4 regions of the Rhizobium sp. 1399 genome follow, and region 2 is predicted to be linked to each of the others. Evidence: predicted binding sites of a transcription regulator. Region 2 holds the regulator's gene; each other region holds the start of a gene.
What was found. The regulator LexA, encoded in region 2, represses DNA repair genes until DNA is damaged. The targets are predictions, from matches to a motif close to TGTTCNNNNTGTGTTCNG.
Positions count from the first base shown of each region.

Region 1 (4,209 bases), on a different contig from region 2:
TGTCACCGGCAACCAGAATCTTTGCCTCGCGGTAAGCCGGCTTGTTCAGCACGAAATCGGGGTTTTCGGAGCCGTCTTCGTTGTAGCGGGCTTCGGCGAAAAGGCCCTTACCAAGGCCGGTGCGCTTGATGGTCTTCAGATAGTCCTTCGGAATGATCATGTCGGTGTCGATGTTGACGACCGGCAGAGGGGCTGCAACGCCCGTGAGCTTCACGAATTTATCCATGACCTATGCTCCATTTCAGCAAAACGTACTTTCTGATTTTGCATCTATTCCAGTTTCCCGCCGAAATGAAGAAGAATCTTTCGTTGACGGAGGCCACGTGGTGTTTCGCGTGGCCTGCCGATTACGCGTGTCCCTTTACTTGGACGGTGCATTCAGGCCCCAGAGCACGCCGAACGGATCACGAAGCTGGCCGTAGCGATCACCCCAGAACATCAGTTCGACCGGCATGACGACTTCGGCGCCGGCAGCCACTGCGCGGTTCCACCAGAAATCGATATCGTCGATCACCAGCTGGATGGCGAAGCCCTCATGGCCTTTGAAGGCATGGCCATATTCCGGATAGGCATCCGACAGCATGAGCGAGCTGCCATTGATATAGAGATGCACGTGCATCGTCCGGCCGCTTTCGTCGACCGGCACGAGATAGGCTTCTTCAGCGCCGAAAGCTTTCTTGTAGAATTCCGCAGCCTTTACCGCGCCGTCGACCGTCAGATAGGGAAGCAGGCCGTTCTTGACCGGCGGCATCTTGGTCTGGTTGCTCTCCGTCGCATCCATGCTCGTCCTCCATTCGTTTTTAAAGTGCCGGCTGAATGCCTGGCTGCTTCAAGGACGTAGCATGGGAACGTGAGCCGACAATGTCGGTCAGAATTTTCAGAGAAAATGATCAGAGATCGATGATCGTGCCGCGGCCGTCGTTCCAGATGCGCATCTCGCGCTTACCATCGGCGCGGGCGCGGACGGGAGCGGGCTTCATCTTCATCGAAAGGGCGCGGCCGACCATGAGCACGGTCAGGATGCCGCCAACGGCGAGCGTGACCGAGAAGGTGAGAAGCAGCATGGCCACGAAAACGGTGGCGCCGGCAAGCATGAAGAAGATGGAGCGAATGTTCTGCATTGGTTTGAAACCTTTCTACGGAAAGGAATGTGGTCCTTCTTTTTCCTCTCTGCAAGCCAAGCATGGCTTTTTGTTGTCTTGCCGGGCTTTGCGAAGCTTGGCACTAATGGTCCATGAGCCGAACACCACCTCTTCGTTCCCTGCGTCTGCGCCGCTCGGTGTTGAGCGTACCCGCCATCAATGCGCGTGCGCTTGAAAAGACCCATTCCCTTGATTGCGATGCGGTTATTCTCGATCTGGAGGATTCCGTCGCGCCCGAGAAGAAGGCGGAAGCGCGCGACAATCTGAAGGCCTTTTTTGCCGGGCCGCTGCTTGAGGGCAAGGAAAGGATCATCCGTATCAATTCTTTGTCATCCGGATTCGGGCTGGCGGATTTGGAACTGATCAAGGCGCTTTCGCCCGATGCCGTTCTGCTTCCAAAGGTGGATGAGCCACAGGATGTAATGGCTGTCAGCGATCTGCTTGCCGAGGCCTATGCGCCGGAGGAGTTGCGCATCTGGGCGATGATCGAGACGCCGCGTGGCGTGCTGAATGCTGCAGCGATCGCCGAATCCGGCCGCACGCCGGGCTCGCGGCTCGATTGCCTCGTCGTCGGCCTCAACGACCTGCGCAAGGAAACGGGCGTCTTGCCGCAGTCGGGGCGGACCTATCTCGTGCCCTGGCTGATGCAGGTCGTTCTGGCGGTCAAGGCCTATGGGCTCGATGCGCTTGACAGCGTCTTCAACGATTTCCGGGATGGCGAAGGCTTCAATGTCGAATGCGGTCAGGGCCGCGCCATGGGTTTTACCGGCAAGATGCTGATCCACCCGGCACAGATTGCAGCCGCTAACACGCATTTCGGACCTGACGCGGAGGAGATTGCGGAGGCGGAGGCCATCATCGCCGCCTTCGCCGATCCGGCGACCGAGGGGCTCAATGTCATCAATGCGAACGGGCGGATGATCGAGCGGCTGCATCTTGTCCTGGCCGAAGCTCTGGTCCATAAAGCTCGCCTGATTTCTGCAAGAAAGCCCGCCTGATGAAACTCTACCGCTTCCTGACCGGTCTCGACGACGCCTCCTTTTGCCACAAGGTAACAGCGGCGCTGAACAAGGGCTGGTCGCTGTCCGGCTCGCCCACCTATGGCTTCAATGCTGCGACCGGCCAGATGCAGTGCGGCCAGGCCGTCGTCAAGGAGGTCGAGGGCAAGGATTATCACCCGGACATGAAGCTGTCCGAGCAGTAAGCTTAACGCTCTGCCGCCTCTTCGGCGCTTGCCTCGATGCGTTCCATGTCATCGTCGCTGAGGCCGAAGTGGTGGCCGATCTCATGGATCAGCACATGGGTGATGATGTCGCCCAGCGTTTCGTCGTTTTCGGCCCAGTAATCGAGGATCGGACGGCGATAGAGGCGGATGCGGTTCGGCATCTCGCCGGTTTCCACGGTAAAGCGCTCCGAAATGCCGCGGCCCTCGAAAAGGCCCAGCAGGTCAAAGGGCGTTTCCAGCGCCATATCTTCAAAAACTTCGTCGTCGGGGAAGTCTTCGATTTCGATGGTCAGATTGGTCGTCAGCTTACGAAATTCGTCCGGCAGATGACTGTAGGCCTCCATTGCCAGCGACTCGAAGGTGCTGATCGTCGGCGCATGGCGGTCCCGCCAATCATCGCTCTGGTCTATGCGGGCCATAAGTATTCCTTCCTTTGCCGGCCCATATAGAACCTTTATCGCCGATTTTCGAGTGCGGAATCAAAGGCAGGAATAAATTCTTATGAAATGATCATTGACTCTTCATTAGAGCTCTGGAATCTATAAGAACATAACAGGAACAAGACGAGTGGGGAGAACGCCATGGCGCAGACCGCCCTGGCGCGCGAGCGGCTTTTTGCGCTCCGCGAAACCATTGCCCGACTGGAGGGAAAACCCGCGCCGGCGCTTGCCGCGGCGGAACGGGAGGCTCTGGCGGAAGGACACGAGAGGCGGCAGGAGTGTATTCTGCCACGCCTGCCTTTCGGTGTGGAACCGTTCGATGACGCCTTGGAAGGCGGCCTTCAGCTCGATGCGATTACCGAATTCCGCGCGGCGAGCTCCGGTGATGCAGGGGCGGCAAGCGGTCTGGCGATGGCCATTGTGGCGCGACTGCAGAAGCAGGAGGAGGATACCGGCAGGTTGCTGCCGCTGCTCTGGATCAGTGATGCCGTCGGCACACTGGAGGCGGGTCGTCCTTATGCTCCGGGGCTGAAGGATTTCGGGCTGAAGCCGGAAAGGTTTTTCCATGCCGCGCCGCGCAAGCTGGAGGATGCGCTCTGGCTGGCGGAAGCGGCCATCGAAAGTGCTGCCTTCTCGGCTGTCGTCTTCGAAGTGCGCGGCAATCCCCTGCATTTCGGCCTGACCGAAAGTCGCAGACTCAGCCTCAGGGCGCGCGCCGTCCACCGCCCACTCTTTCTTGTCCGTCAAGCGGGAGAGGAGGAGGCAAGCAGTGCCGCCTTCCGCCTGCATGTCGAACCGGCGCCGTCGGGCCTGCGGCCGCTGCCGGACGGATCAAAACTTTCCGTCAGTATCGGCAATCCGATTTTCCGTCTCACGCTGGAGAAGAGCCGCAATCCGGCCCCGCTCTCCTTTCTTCTGGAGTGGAACCCTCATGAACGCGAATTTTTCCCTGTCGACGAACCAAGCTTCGCTCGTCCTCCAGGCGAACAGTCAGCGCATTCTGGCGCTCAGTTTTCCGCATCTGGCAACGGACCGCATCGCCCGCAAGCGATGGGGGCTGTCCTGGCGCTCGAAAGGGCGTCCTGAGAAGCCGCCGATCGTCTGTTCCGGCAAGCTCAACAATGCCATGCGGCTGACGGCGCTGGACGAATTCGCCGAAAAGCTGGGCTTGCGGAAAGAGCAGGGCGTTGCCGAAGCGCGCGCCATGTTTCCGGCGCTTGATGTCCTGGAGGAAGATCCAGCAGCCGATCGACGGTTACTGGAAGGGATCGCCGACTGGTGCGACCGCTATACGCCGATGGTCGCGCTCGACGGCAAGGACGGGCTGTTTCTCGATATTACCGGCTGCGCCCATCTCTTCGGCGGTGAGGTGGCGCTTCTCAAGGATATTCTGTCCCGGCTC
Region 1 is NZ_JAVDSU010000019.1:23,009-27,217, reverse strand. Features, by position in the region: gene leuD (3-isopropylmalate dehydratase small subunit) at 1-226, opposite strand, end outside; gene J2X71_RS34945 (glyoxalase/bleomycin resistance/extradiol dioxygenase family protein) at 362-781, opposite strand; gene J2X71_RS34940 (hypothetical protein) at 891-1,121, opposite strand; gene J2X71_RS34935 (CoA ester lyase) at 1,235-2,140, shown strand; gene J2X71_RS34930 (DUF1737 domain-containing protein) at 2,140-2,346, shown strand; gene J2X71_RS34925 (metallopeptidase family protein) at 2,349-2,786, opposite strand; gene J2X71_RS34920 (hypothetical protein) at 2,949-3,893, shown strand; gene J2X71_RS34915 (DNA polymerase Y family protein) at 3,805-4,209, shown strand, end outside.
Region 1: a site for LexA is predicted at 2,911-2,928, ahead of J2X71_RS34925 (metallopeptidase family protein). Genes of this name have one in related genera too.

Region 2 (4,209 bases):
GCCCGATGCCGAGCTTGGTGCACAGTTCCTTCAACGTGCCGGCAACCATGAACGCATGGTCGCGACTTTCCATTTCGCAAGCGCCGGCAATCAGCGACAGACGTGCAGCATTGGAGAAGGTGACCTTGCCGGCGCCTTCGCCGACCGTCACAACGGAGTTCGTAGTAGAGCTCATGATGTTTCCTCGAAAGCGAAGAGCACGCCCTGACCGGGCGCGGGCTTCACCAGAATACGGTTGCCCTTGCGTGTATAGGTCACCCCGTTAGCAGCCAAATGCGCTTCTGTCACGGCCAGATCGCCAACCGCAAAGAGGATTGCCCGGCCGCGCAGGCCGCGATCGATATCCGGCGTCGCCAGATCGAAATAGGCCTCCAGCCCCTGCGGGGTCATCAGGCTGATCTTTGCGTTTCCGGTAAGCACCTCCAGCCCGAAACTCGTATCGCCAGCAGAAGCGGCTTTTGCCGCCGAGCGAACGAAGTCGCCGAAGGCTGTCGGCTCGGGGGCTGCGAGCGCGATCTCGGCAATGCCTGTCACGCCATTGGCGTGGGTCTCCAGCACGTTGCGGTCGGCAGGAAGCGGGTTGATGCGCTCGACAGCGAAGAGAAAGAAATCCGGTGCCCGGAGGTCGGCAGCGAAGGCGAGCCGGAAGCCGGCAATGCTCTCCGTGCCATCCGGCATTTTCACAGGGCGTTCGAACTGCAGCACAGAACCGGCACTGATGCTGCCCTTCACGAATCGAGCATGTTCGTGCTTTGCATCCGCGGTGGCGAAGGCGATGGCGGACAGTCCCTCGCTGCCGCAGCGGAAGCGGAAAGCCTGATCGCGAGCCGTGAAGACATTGCCCTCACGTGCCGTCACCTCGCTCTCCTCGACGCTCGCGACACCGAGCGGCTCGATATAGGTTTTGTCGGCAAAGAAAACACAGGCATTCTCCGTGCCGAAGGGATGGCGGGCATCAGGCGCGACGGTAAAGCCCAGCTTGCCCAGCCTTTCGCGGGCTAGGTCGATATCGGTAACCGGCAAAACGAGATGATCGATCGGAAGCGTGTCTTGGCTCATCGGTTCTTCTCCCAGCAGTGACAAGGAGATGTGCTTCAGCAGGTCTCGTGAAACAAGGCCAGACAGGCCTAAGGGCGATAAAAATCAAATTCTCGACAGATTGAACAGAAGTTTTACGAAAATTTAGCTACTTGCGGAACACATATGGAACATATAGTGTCCGTTCTGGATTTGTTTCAAGACTGGGGAGACGCCATGCTCACGCGCAAACAACAGGAACTCCTTCTTTTCATTCATGAAAGGATGAAGGAGTCAGGCGTTCCACCGTCTTTCGACGAGATGAAGGACGCACTGGATCTGGCCTCGAAATCCGGTATTCACCGGCTGATCACGGCGCTCGAAGAACGCGGCTTCATTCGCCGGCTTCCGAACCGGGCGCGCGCGCTCGAAGTCATCAAACTGCCGGAAGCCTACAGCCCAAGCCTGCAGCCTCGGCGCGGCTTTTCACCGAGCGTCATCGAGGGCAGCCTCGGCAAGCCCCAGCCCGTGGCGCCTCCTGCCTCGGCGAAGCCAGCACCCGCTGCCGATAACGGCAATGCGGTCTCCGTTCCTGTCATGGGCCGCATCGCCGCCGGTGTTCCGATCTCGGCAATCCAGAACAATACGCATGACATCACCGTTCCCGCCGATATGCTTGGCTCCGGTGAACATTATGCGCTGGAAGTTCGCGGCGACTCGATGATCGAAGCCGGCATCTTCGATGGCGACACGGTCATCATCCGCAATGGCAGCACAGCCAATCCGGGTGATATCGTCGTCGCGCTCGTCGATGACGAGGAAGCAACGCTCAAGCGTTTCCGCCGCAAGGGCGCATCGATTGCGCTCGAGGCAGCAAACCCTGCTTACGAGACCCGCATCTTTCCGCCGGATCGCGTCAAGGTCCAGGGCAAGCTCGTCGGCCTCATTCGCCGCTATCACTGACCGGTGACAGATTGGCGTCTGCGAATGTGTTACTGCGCCAATCATAGGCGCGGTGGCGCATCCAGGGTCGCCCCAATGTGTCGAATGCGGTTGCGACCTCAACTCCCTTATCGGTGAATCGAAGTTCGACAGAACCTGTCTTGCGCAGCGTCTCGCCGGTAAAGAGCAGCGCGCCGGAACGACAGCGGTCGAAGCGCAATCGGACGGGGGTCACGACAATGTCGGCCGTATCGCAGGCTGGTCCGAGATAGGCAGCATTTTCGATGACGGTCAGTTTCTTCCCATTGACGAGCAAAGTGGTGCACCAGGCGCCCTTCAGGCAGGAGAAGCGTGACGGCGGGCTAATGGCGACTGCCTGTCTCATTGCCTCTCTGGCTTCATTCTGTTGGTCGGGTGACAGTTGCAGTCTTTGACCATCAGGCGCAGTGGGCGCCTTGGCAGCTTGAAGCATAACCGGCTTCTGATGCTCTTCGACGGCAAGGGCCCTCTGCCATTGTTCGAAGATGAAGGCGGGCGGCTTTTCACGGTTCGAAGCCATCGCCTCTCCATCGACTATAGCGACCAGGCCGCCATCTTCGGAGATAGCGATATCGGGCATCGCCTCCGATGGAAGAAGAACAACAGCGAGCGTCGAGACCGCGACAATTGCCGTTCCCATGTGCCGCAGCCGGGTTCTGAGCAGGGTCAGCAGCAGAAATCCGAAAACGGCGGTCGGGAAATACCAGCCGGGCAAGCGGCCTACATCTATGTTGCCGCCCCACCCCGCTACTGCCTTTGCGATGGTGATCACCAGATCAAGCCCGAAGCCTGCCACCGGCCATAGCCAGCCGTCCAGACCAAACGGCATCAGCAGCATTGCCAGCATCCCGGCCGGCATGACGATGAAGGTGATGACCGGCATGGCCGCGAGATTTGCCGGCAGGCCATAGGCAGTCAGCCGGTGGAAATGCTCGATCGAAAACAGCGCCGTCGAGAAACCACCGATCAGCGACGTCAGGAAAACGCCACCGAAGAAGCCACCAACCATGAAGAAGGGCTTCATGATCGGCAGCTTGGCAAAGGCATTCTCCCGCATCGGCCGCCCCTTCCAGAGGTCGTAGCCGGCGACCAGTGCAAGTGTTGCGGCAAAGGACATCTGGAAACTCGGCCCCAGCACCTCCGATGGCGAGACCGCGAGGATCACGAGAGCGGATAGCGCCACGTTTCTGAGACTGATCGACGGCCGGTCGAAGAAGACCGCAACCAGCATAATCGCCATCATGATGAAGGCACGTTCGGCGGAAACGGCAAAACCCGAGATCAAATAGTAGGCCGTCACCGCAGCAAGCGCACCGGCCGCCGCGATCTTCTTGGTTGGCCACGCCTGGGCAATGCCGGGAAAAAGGCTGAGAATGACGCGCAGCCCGACAAAGAAGATGCCAGCGGAAAGCGCCATGTTGAGGCCGGAGATCGCGATGATATGCGCAAGGCCGGACTGCCGCAGCGCCTCCGTCGTTTCATCCGAGATCGCCCGTCTCTCGTCCGTGACAAGGGAGGCGGCAAAGGCGCCGGTGTCGCCTGGTAGTGTGGAGCGGATCCGATCGCCGATGCCGCTTCTCAGGCGGTAGAGCGACTCCAGAATGGCCTCACCGACCAAACTCGCTCGCTCCGGCTGTTCCGCAACCCTCTTCGGTGCTCCGTAGAAGAAGCCGTTGGCACCAATGCCGTTAAAATAGGCACTGAAGGCAAAATCATTGAGGTGGGGGAGCGCCGGTCCCGCCGGAGGCGTGAGACGCGCCCTGCCCTCGATGACGTCGCCGAGTTCGAACGGCTGGGTGGCTCCGCGGACCAGCACGGAGATGCGTTCGGGCGGACGCTTGATCTCAGGAGCATCCGTACCGGTGACGTCAAGAATATAACGCCAGCGCCCTTGGCCATCGCCTTCTCGGCGTTCGATCCGGCCGGTCACCGTTGTCGTTACGGCTGAATCGAGGATCAGGGTCTTTGCCCGCCATGTTTCGATCTGCGCGGAGAGCATTCCACCGGCAAAAAGAAGTAGAGCAAGCAGCGTCGCCTGCAGTTTCGTCCGGGCATAACCGCAGAGCGCAACGGCAATAAGGAGAACAAGCAGGCAGAGACCGAGCGACACGGCCGGAAAGTCCGAGGCCGCAAGAAACCAGGTCGCGGCACCTGCACCAAGGAAGACCGGAGAGAAGAGGATGAGGAGACCGTGGCCGGCCTCTTCGGTGG
Region 2 is NZ_JAVDSU010000018.1:39,129-43,337, reverse strand. Features, by position in the region: gene kdsA (3-deoxy-8-phosphooctulonate synthase) at 1-175, opposite strand, end outside; gene J2X71_RS34280 (VOC family protein) at 172-1,059, opposite strand; gene lexA (transcriptional repressor LexA) at 1,255-1,980, shown strand; gene J2X71_RS34270 (ComEC/Rec2 family competence protein) at 1,961-4,209, opposite strand, start outside.

Region 3 (4,209 bases), on a different contig from region 2:
GGGCGAGTTCTTCGAGGTCGGCCGAGATATCGAACGTTTCTTCCGCGCCGCGATGGACGCCGCCGATGCCGCCGGTTGCAAACACCTTGATGCCGGCACGCGCCGCCGCAATCATCGTCGCCGCAACCGTCGTCGCACCCGTGCGACGTTCGGCGATCGAGAAGGCAATATCGGCGCGCGATACCTTCATGACGTCCTTTGCCTTGGCGAGCTGCTCCAGCTCAGCGGGTTCGAGGCCGATATGCAGCGTGCCGTGGATGACGGCGATGGTGGCGGGGACCGCACCCTGATCACGGATGATCGATTCGACGCTACGCGCCATCTCGATATTGCCGGGGTAGGGCATGCCATGGGTGATGATGGTCGATTCGAGTGCCACGATCGGGGCGCCGCGCTGCTTGGCGGCGGCCACTTCCTTCGAGTAGGAGATCGGCAGCAGGGGCGAGAAGGGTTTGGTCATGATCCGTATCCGTTTATCGGTGTTGCCGCTTCATTGCAGAATTCTCGCCGCCGGGACAAGCGAAAGCATGTTGCGCAGCAGTTCGGGTGAAAGATTTTCGTTCACGGCGTGCCTCGACTGGACGGTGAGGGCGGCTGCCGCCGTGCCATGGCGAACCGCCTCTTCCAGCGGCAGGCCGAGCATGAGGGCCGAGAGCGTGCCGGCTGCCAGCGAATCTCCAGCCCCCGTGACATCGGCCACTGTCTCCGAAATCGGCGGCTGCAGGACGAGCGCACGGCCATCCTTGAAGGCGACAAGCTCGCGCTTGCCACGGGTGACGACCGCACCGGTGACGCCGATGTCAGCGAGCAGGGACGGCCATGCGTCGGCATCTTCCGGCCGCAGACCGATGAGCGCCGCAGCCTCGGCCTCGTTGAGAAAAAGGTAGTCGATGTCTTCGAGGCAGGGCAGGAGGCGCACCACCTTGGCCGGCGAAATGGCAATAGCCGCCACCGGCTTGCCGAGCGCCTTTGCCCTTGCGACGATCGCGGCCGCCGTTTCCTCCGGCAGGTTGGCGTCGAAGAGAATGAAATCGGTGGCGGCAAAGGCGTCGCGCACCCAGCGGATCGACAGCCGCCGCGGCACGAAGAAGCGGTAAAGCTCCATGTCCGCCAGCGCGATGACCAGATTGCCGTCCTTCTCGATGATCGCCGTGTAGCTCGGCGTCTTGCGATCGAGGAAGACGAAGGGGCGGTCGTCTATACCCGCAAAGTCGGCCGCTTCGCTCACCATCTCGCCGATCGGGTCACCACCGCGCGGCGAAATCATCGTCACGTCGAAGCCGAGGCGCGCCAGATTCCGGGCTGCATTGAAGCCGCCGCCGCCCGGTTCCTCGAACCATGTGCCTGGATTGCTGGCGCCTGGCGCCGTCTCGCCAGCAATGCGGCCGCGGCGATCGATATGGGCGCCGCCGAGAACGAGAATCTTGCCGCTCATTTCTGCTGCTCCCAGACGAATCGAATAGCGGCAAGAACGCCGGCGTTCAGCGCAGGCGGCACACTAAGGCGTTGCTTTGCATCGATAAAACAAAAATAGAACACAGGCCGTTTTACCTTTTTCTTTCAATTATTTGCAACCCTATTGCGAAATAAGAACAAATCAGGTACAAACTTCGCATCAGCGGCGACATTGCTTGAGCAGCGTCAATAACCTAAAGGTGGATCGAATGTCTCAGAATTCATTGCGGCTCGTAGAGGACAAATCGGTGGACAAAAGCAAGGCGCTCGAAGCGGCACTCTCACAGATCGAGCGGTCGTTCGGCAAGGGCTCGATCATGAAACTCGGCTCGAACGAGAGTATCGTCGAGATCGAAACGGTTTCTACGGGTTCGCTCAGCCTCGATATCGCGCTCGGCATCGGCGGCCTGCCGAAGGGCCGTATCATCGAAATCTACGGTCCGGAAAGTTCTGGTAAAACGACGCTCGCGCTGCAGACCATTGCCGAAGCGCAGAAGAAGGGCGGCATCTGCGCCTTCGTCGACGCCGAACACGCTCTCGATCCTGTCTATGCCCGCAAGCTCGGCGTCGATCTGCAGAACCTCCTGATCTCCCAGCCCGACACCGGCGAGCAAGCGCTTGAAATCACCGATACGCTGGTGCGCTCCGGCGCCATTGACGTTCTCGTCGTCGACTCGGTCGCCGCGCTGACGCCGCGCGCCGAAATCGAAGGTGAAATGGGCGACAGCCTGCCGGGCCTGCAGGCCCGCCTGATGAGCCAGGCGCTGCGCAAGCTGACGGCTTCGATCTCCAAGTCGAACACGATGGTCATCTTCATCAACCAGATCCGTATGAAGATCGGCGTCATGTTCGGTTCGCCGGAAACGACGACGGGTGGTAACGCGCTCAAGTTCTATGCCTCCGTCCGCCTCGACATCCGCCGCATTGGCCAGGTCAAGGAGCGCGAAGAGGTGATCGGCAACCAGACGCGCGTCAAGGTCGTCAAGAACAAGATGGCGCCTCCCTTCAAGCAGGTCGAATTCGACATCATGTATGGCGAAGGTGTCTCCAAGACTGGCGAACTCATCGACCTCGGCGTCAAGGCCGGCATCGTCGAGAAGTCGGGCGCCTGGTTCTCCTATAACAGCCAGCGCCTCGGCCAGGGCCGCGAAAACGCCAAGATCTTCCTGCGTGACAATCCGGATCTCGCCCGCGAGATTGAGACGGGGCTGCGCCAGAACGCCGGCCTGATTGCCGACCGCTTCCTGCAGAACGGCGGCCCTGATGCCGGCGACGACGCAGGTGATGCCGGCGACATGTAATTCGCCCTGACCGCTGAGGCAATTCAGTACCGGCCGCGTTCTCTCACGAGAATGCGGCCGGTTTTGTTTGTTTGCTGGACAGTGGCAAGGTCGAACGATAAAAGCCGATGGATTTAATTTTACCTGCCTGCTGGCAGCATCGAAGGGCATGAAATGAGCGGTGTAAACGATATCCGGTCGACCTTCCTCGACTACTTCAAGAAGAACGGCCATGAGGTCGTTCCATCGAGCCCGCTCGTGCCGCGCAATGACCCGACGCTGATGTTCACCAATGCCGGCATGGTACAGTTCAAGAACGTTTTTACCGGCTTGGAAAAGCGTCCCTATTCGACGGCAACGACCTCGCAGAAGTGCGTGCGCGCCGGCGGCAAGCATAACGATCTGGACAATGTCGGCTATACTGCGCGCCACCTGACCTTCTTCGAAATGCTCGGCAACTTCTCCTTCGGCGATTATTTCAAGGAGAACGCCATCGAGCTTGCCTGGAAGCTGGTCACCGAAGGCTTCGACCTTCCGAAGAACCGCCTGCTGGTGACGGTCTATTCCGAGGACGAGGAAGCCGCGACGCTGTGGAAGAAGATTGCCGGTTTTTCCGACGACAAGATCATTCGCATCCCGACCTCTGACAATTTCTGGCAGATGGGCGATACCGGCCCCTGCGGCCCGTGCTCGGAAATCTTCATCGACCAGGGCGAGAATGTCTGGGGCGGCCCTCCCGGCTCGCCGGAAGAAGATGGCGACCGGTTCCTGGAATTCTGGAACCTCGTCTTCATGCAGTTCGAGCAGACCGAGCCCGGCGTTCGCAACCCGCTGCCGCGCCCGTCGATTGATACAGGCATGGGTCTGGAGCGCATGGCTGCCGTTCTGCAGGGCGTGCAGAGCGTGTTCGACACCGACCTCTTCCGCACGCTGATCGGCACCATCGAGGATACGATGGGTGCGAAGGCAGAGGGCAGCGCCAGCCACCGCGTCATTGCCGACCACCTGCGCTCCTCGGCTTTCCTGATCGCCGATGGCGTGCTGCCATCGAATGAAGGCCGCGGCTATGTGCTGCGCCGTATCATGCGCCGCGCCATGCGCCATGCGCAGCTCCTCGGCGCCAAGGAACCGCTGATGTACAAGCTGCTGCCGACGCTGGTGCAGGAGATGGGCCGCGCCTATCCGGAACTGGTGCGCGCCGAGGCGCTGATTTCCGAAACGCTGAAGCTCGAGGAAAACCGCTTCCGCAAGACGCTGGAGCGTGGCCTGTCCCTTCTGTCAGACGCGACCACCGACCTTTCCAAGGGCGACATGCTGGATGGCGAGACCGCCTTCAAGCTCTACGACACCTACGGCTTCCCACTCGACCTGACGCAGGATGCGCTGCGCGCCCGCGAAATCGGCGTCGATATCTCCGGCTTCACCGATGCCATGGAGCGCCAGAAGGCCGAGGCACGTTCGCACTGGGCCGGCT
Region 3 is NZ_JAVDSU010000013.1:157,706-161,914, reverse strand. Features, by position in the region: gene J2X71_RS30810 (pseudouridine-5'-phosphate glycosidase) at 1-460, opposite strand, end outside; gene J2X71_RS30805 (carbohydrate kinase family protein) at 491-1,435, opposite strand; gene recA (recombinase RecA) at 1,665-2,756, shown strand; gene alaS (alanine--tRNA ligase) at 2,910-4,209, shown strand, end outside.
Region 3: a site for LexA is predicted at 1,521-1,538, ahead of recA (recombinase RecA). Genes of this name have one in related genera too.

Region 4 (4,209 bases), on a different contig from region 2:
GAGCGGCAAAACCATATTCGGGAAACACCAGATGCGCGCGCGCCATCATTCGGTCGCGCGTCACCTTCGCCACTATGGAGGCGGCGGCGATAGAAACGGATCGCGCGTCACCCTTCACCACGGCCTGCCCGGGGCAGTCGAGGCCAACAGGCACGTCCAGTCCGTCCGTCAGCACATAGCTTGCCGGGATGGAAAGGCCGCAGATTGCGCGGCGCATGGCGTCGAGGCTTGCTTTGCGGATATCGGTTTCGTCGATGCGTGTGGAACTGGACGAGGCGATGGAGACTGTGGCGGTCGCAAGAATTTGGACGAACAGCTCCTCGCGTCTCTGCGCCGAAAGCTGCTTGGAATCGTTGAGGCCCTCGGGAATGCGCTTGGGATCGAGGATCACGGCTGCAGCCACGACAGGGCCTGCAAGCGGTCCGCGCCCTGCCTCGTCGGCGCCCGCGACAGGCCAGTGGCCAGCCTTGCGGGCTTTCAGCTCCAGCCGGAAATCCGGCACGAGGGGTACCTCTTCAAAGAGCAGAGGAGAATCGGGTGACGTGCGACGTTTCATGCGGTTGAAACTCGCACGCCAACCCGATTTCCTGCAAGCCCCCGGATCAGGGCGGCGACGACCGGGGGCGGTCCGGCGGATGGTGCGGTCAGGGCCATCCGCAGGAATTGCGCAAGACAGAAGACGCAGGGCAGGTCTTCTTCACGCCTCACGCAAGCTCGTTAACAAAAGCAATTCCATCAAAAGTGCGCAGCGGCTTTGCGTCCGGAATTGCGTAAAACAACCAGTCAGAGCAACGAAAGTTGCACGCCGCTGCCATTTGGCGGTACGAAGAGATCGTCGCGCAGGGCAAGGCTTCGCCTAGTTAGCCCCAACCGCTTTGCTGCCATCTCGAAGCGGCGGGCGATCTGCCAGGCGTAAGGCCCGGCGCCCTTCATGCGCTTGCCGAACTCGGCATCATAATCCTTACCGCCGCGCATTGAGCGCACCAGCGACATGACGTGGCGATAACGGTCAGGATAGTTCTGCAGCAGCCAGTCGCGGAACAGCGGGCTCACCTCCAGCGGCAGCCGCAGCAGCACATAGCTTGCCTCTTCTGCGCCTGCCGCCTTCGCGGCATCCAGAATGCGCTCCAGCTCGTGATCGTTGAGCGCCGGGATGATCGGCGCCGCCATCACTGACGTGCGCACACCGGCCTCGGAAAGCCCGCGGACCGCCTCCAGCCTGCGCGTCGGCGTCGAGGCGCGTGGTTCCATCAGCCGCGCGAGCTTGCGGTCGAGCGTCGTAACCGAAATGCCGACACGCACGATGTTCTTCGCCGCCATCTCGGTGAGGATATCGAGATCGCGCAGGATCATCGCCGACTTGGTGACGATCGCAACGGGGTGGTTCGCCTTGTTCAGCACTTCGAGGATCTGCCGCATGATGCGCCATTCCTTCTCGATCGGCTGGTAGGGATCGGTGTTGGTGCCGATCGCGATGACGCGGACCTTGTAGCCAGGCTTGGCGAGCTCGCGCTCCAGAAGCTTCGGCGCGTCCGGCTTGGCAAACAGCTTGCTTTCGAAATCCAGTCCCGCCGAGAGGCCCATATAGGCATGCGTCGGCCGGGCGAAACAATAGATGCAGCCATGCTCGCAGCCGCGATAGGGATTGATCGACCGATCGAAGGAAAGGTCGGGGGACTCGTTGCGGGTGATCGCCGTGCGCGGCTTCTCGATCTGCACATCCGTCTTGAAGGGCGGCAGTTCCTCGAGCGTCTGCCAGCCATCATCGAAGGTCTCGCGCTGCGTTGACTCGAAGCGGCCGCTGGGATTAAGCCCCGCACCGCGGCCACGCCGCCGGTCAACCTCGATGCGCAGCCCCGAGGCCGCGATCATCGCGTCGGCAATATCTGCCGTATTGGCAGGCGCAAATGCGGCCTGCCCTGCAAGGGACTGTGGTCTCATCGGATTCTCCAGCGGCGGAAACGCTCGATCCCGCTCGTTTTAATGATTATATTCCTATCCGCAAAAAGAGAACAATGCAAGAACAAAGTGGGGAAAGTGGTGCTGGCAAAATTTTGTGCGGCGCTCTATAAACAGGCAATGTTGACTGTCGTTCTTGAATGCCAGGATCAGGAACCTGAGCTGGCCCAGACTCTATCGGTATTGGTGGCGGGCGCCGTCGAGGGCCTCGTCAGCGACGTGGTCGTGCTCGATCACGGCTCCCGCGACGGCACCTCGCGGGTGGCGGATGCCGCCGGCTGCCGTTTCCATTCGCAGTGGGATATCAAGGACATCATCCGTTCCGCTCGCGGTGAATGGCTGCTCTTCGTCGAACCGGGCGCAAGACCGCAGGCAGGCTGGATCGACGAAGTCGCGGAATACGTAGCCTTGAATAAGGTGCCTGCGCGCTTCACCGCCTCGCGCGGCTATCGACGCCCCTTTTTCCAGCGCGTCGGCCGTGCCAGGCCACCACTGGAACTCGGTCTGCTCATGCCGAAGAAACTCGCCATTTCAGCTGCAAAGAGCGGCATGCGCCTTACCGAATTCGTCAAGGCGCAGAAGCCGCGCCAACTCTCCAGCGAATTGATTCCCTCCTGGGTCGCCCGCGCCGCACGATAGCTGCACTCTTCGACATTGCGAAAAGATGGCGCCCAATAGGATTTCGCGCTATAATTCGGGTATGGCGCCACCGAAGCGCCTCGCTTCGTAACGGATGGCCATGGAATGCCGGTGAACGGCAGAACAGGTCAGCGAGAATCTCCTCTTCTGCCGGGTTTCCGGCGAAAGGAGGTGCGTCATGCTACGCAATATGGTCCACGGCCTGCTGGCCGTCATATTGACGACATTGGTGATCGCGCATCCGCATCCGGCAGCATCGCAGATGATGCGCAGTTGCGCAGGCCGATCCGAGATCGTCAATTTCCTGGACAGCAACTTTGGTGAAAAGCTCACTGCAGTCGGACTGATTAACCAGAACGCCATTCTCGAAGTCTATGCCGCCGAAAGCGGCACCTGGACGCTCGTCGTCACGGACGTTCACGGGATAAGCTGCGTGCTGCTGTCCGGTGATAGCTGGGAAACGATGCCCGCCCTGCCGGGCCTCGCGACATAGCGATGCTGCTGTTGTAGGCAGTCTATTTCGTCGCGCCGCGCTTGAGGTGTTCGTCCAGCCGCGGCATGATCTCCACGAAATTGCAGGGCATATGGCGATAGTCGAGCTGCGCCTTCAAGATACCGTCCCACGCATCTTTGCAGGCGCCGGGCGAGCCCGGCAACACGAAGATGAAGGTGGCGTTGGCAACACCTGCCGTAGCGCGGGACTGGATCGTAGAGGTGCCGATCTTGTCGTAGGAAATGCGGTGGAACACGGCCGAAAACCCGTCCATCCGCTTTTCGAAGAGCTGTTCTAGTGCGTCGGGCGTCACGTCGCGGCCGGTGAAGCCGGTCCCGCCCGTGGTGATGACGACGTCGATCTCCTTGGCTTCAGTCCAGGCGCGCACGCGCGCGGTGATCCTCTCGCGGTCGTCAGGCACGATGTCGCGGTCGATCAGCTGATGTCCGGCTTCCGCAATCCGTGCCACCAGCGTGTCGCCGGACTTGTCGTCCGCCAGCTTGCGCGTATCCGAAACGGTCAGAACCGCAATGCCGAGGGGGATAAAAGCTCGTTTTTCGTCCAGGCCTGCCATCATGCACCTCCTGCGAAAGTCTCCGTCGACTGGAAATACCAGTCCGGGCGGCCCGCGTGAAGACGCTCAGCGGCGCGCAGCGCAGCAACGGGTGTCTCGAAGATGCCGAAGCAGGTCGCGCCAGAGCCGGACATGCGGGTGAAAAGCGCGCCTTCTGCCGCGAGCATGTCTGAAATCTCGGCGATTTCGGGAACCAGCTCCCGCGCCGGCATCTCAAGATCATTGCGTGTCGCCCGTATGGCTTCCATCCAGTGCGGTGTCTTCTTCAGGACCAGCGGAGGATTATTCTTGGTGACAAGCCGCCGGAAGATCTCGGGCGTGGAAACGCCTTTCAGCGGATTGGCAAGCACCATGGCGAAGGAGGGCAGGGCATCTGCCGTCTCTATCTTTTCGCCGATACCGCGTGCGATCAGCGGTGTACTTTTCAGGCACATCGGCACGTCGGCCCCAAGCTTCAGCGCGAGGGCGGCAACGGTCTCAGCGGGAAGCGTCACGTCCCATAGGCGCATCAGCCCGCGCAGCGTCGCTGCCGCATCGGCAGAGC
Region 4 is NZ_JAVDSU010000001.1:387,639-391,847, reverse strand. Features, by position in the region: gene J2X71_RS02110 (ribonuclease HII) at 1-556, opposite strand, end outside; gene J2X71_RS02105 (PA0069 family radical SAM protein) at 784-1,941, opposite strand; gene J2X71_RS02100 (glycosyltransferase family 2 protein) at 2,080-2,598, shown strand; gene J2X71_RS02095 (hypothetical protein) at 2,777-3,091, shown strand; gene moaB (molybdenum cofactor biosynthesis protein B) at 3,114-3,665, opposite strand; gene J2X71_RS02085 (4-(cytidine 5'-diphospho)-2-C-methyl-D-erythritol kinase) at 3,665-4,209, opposite strand, start outside.
Region 4: a site for LexA is predicted at 2,009-2,026, ahead of J2X71_RS02105 (PA0069 family radical SAM protein). Genes of this name have one in related genera too.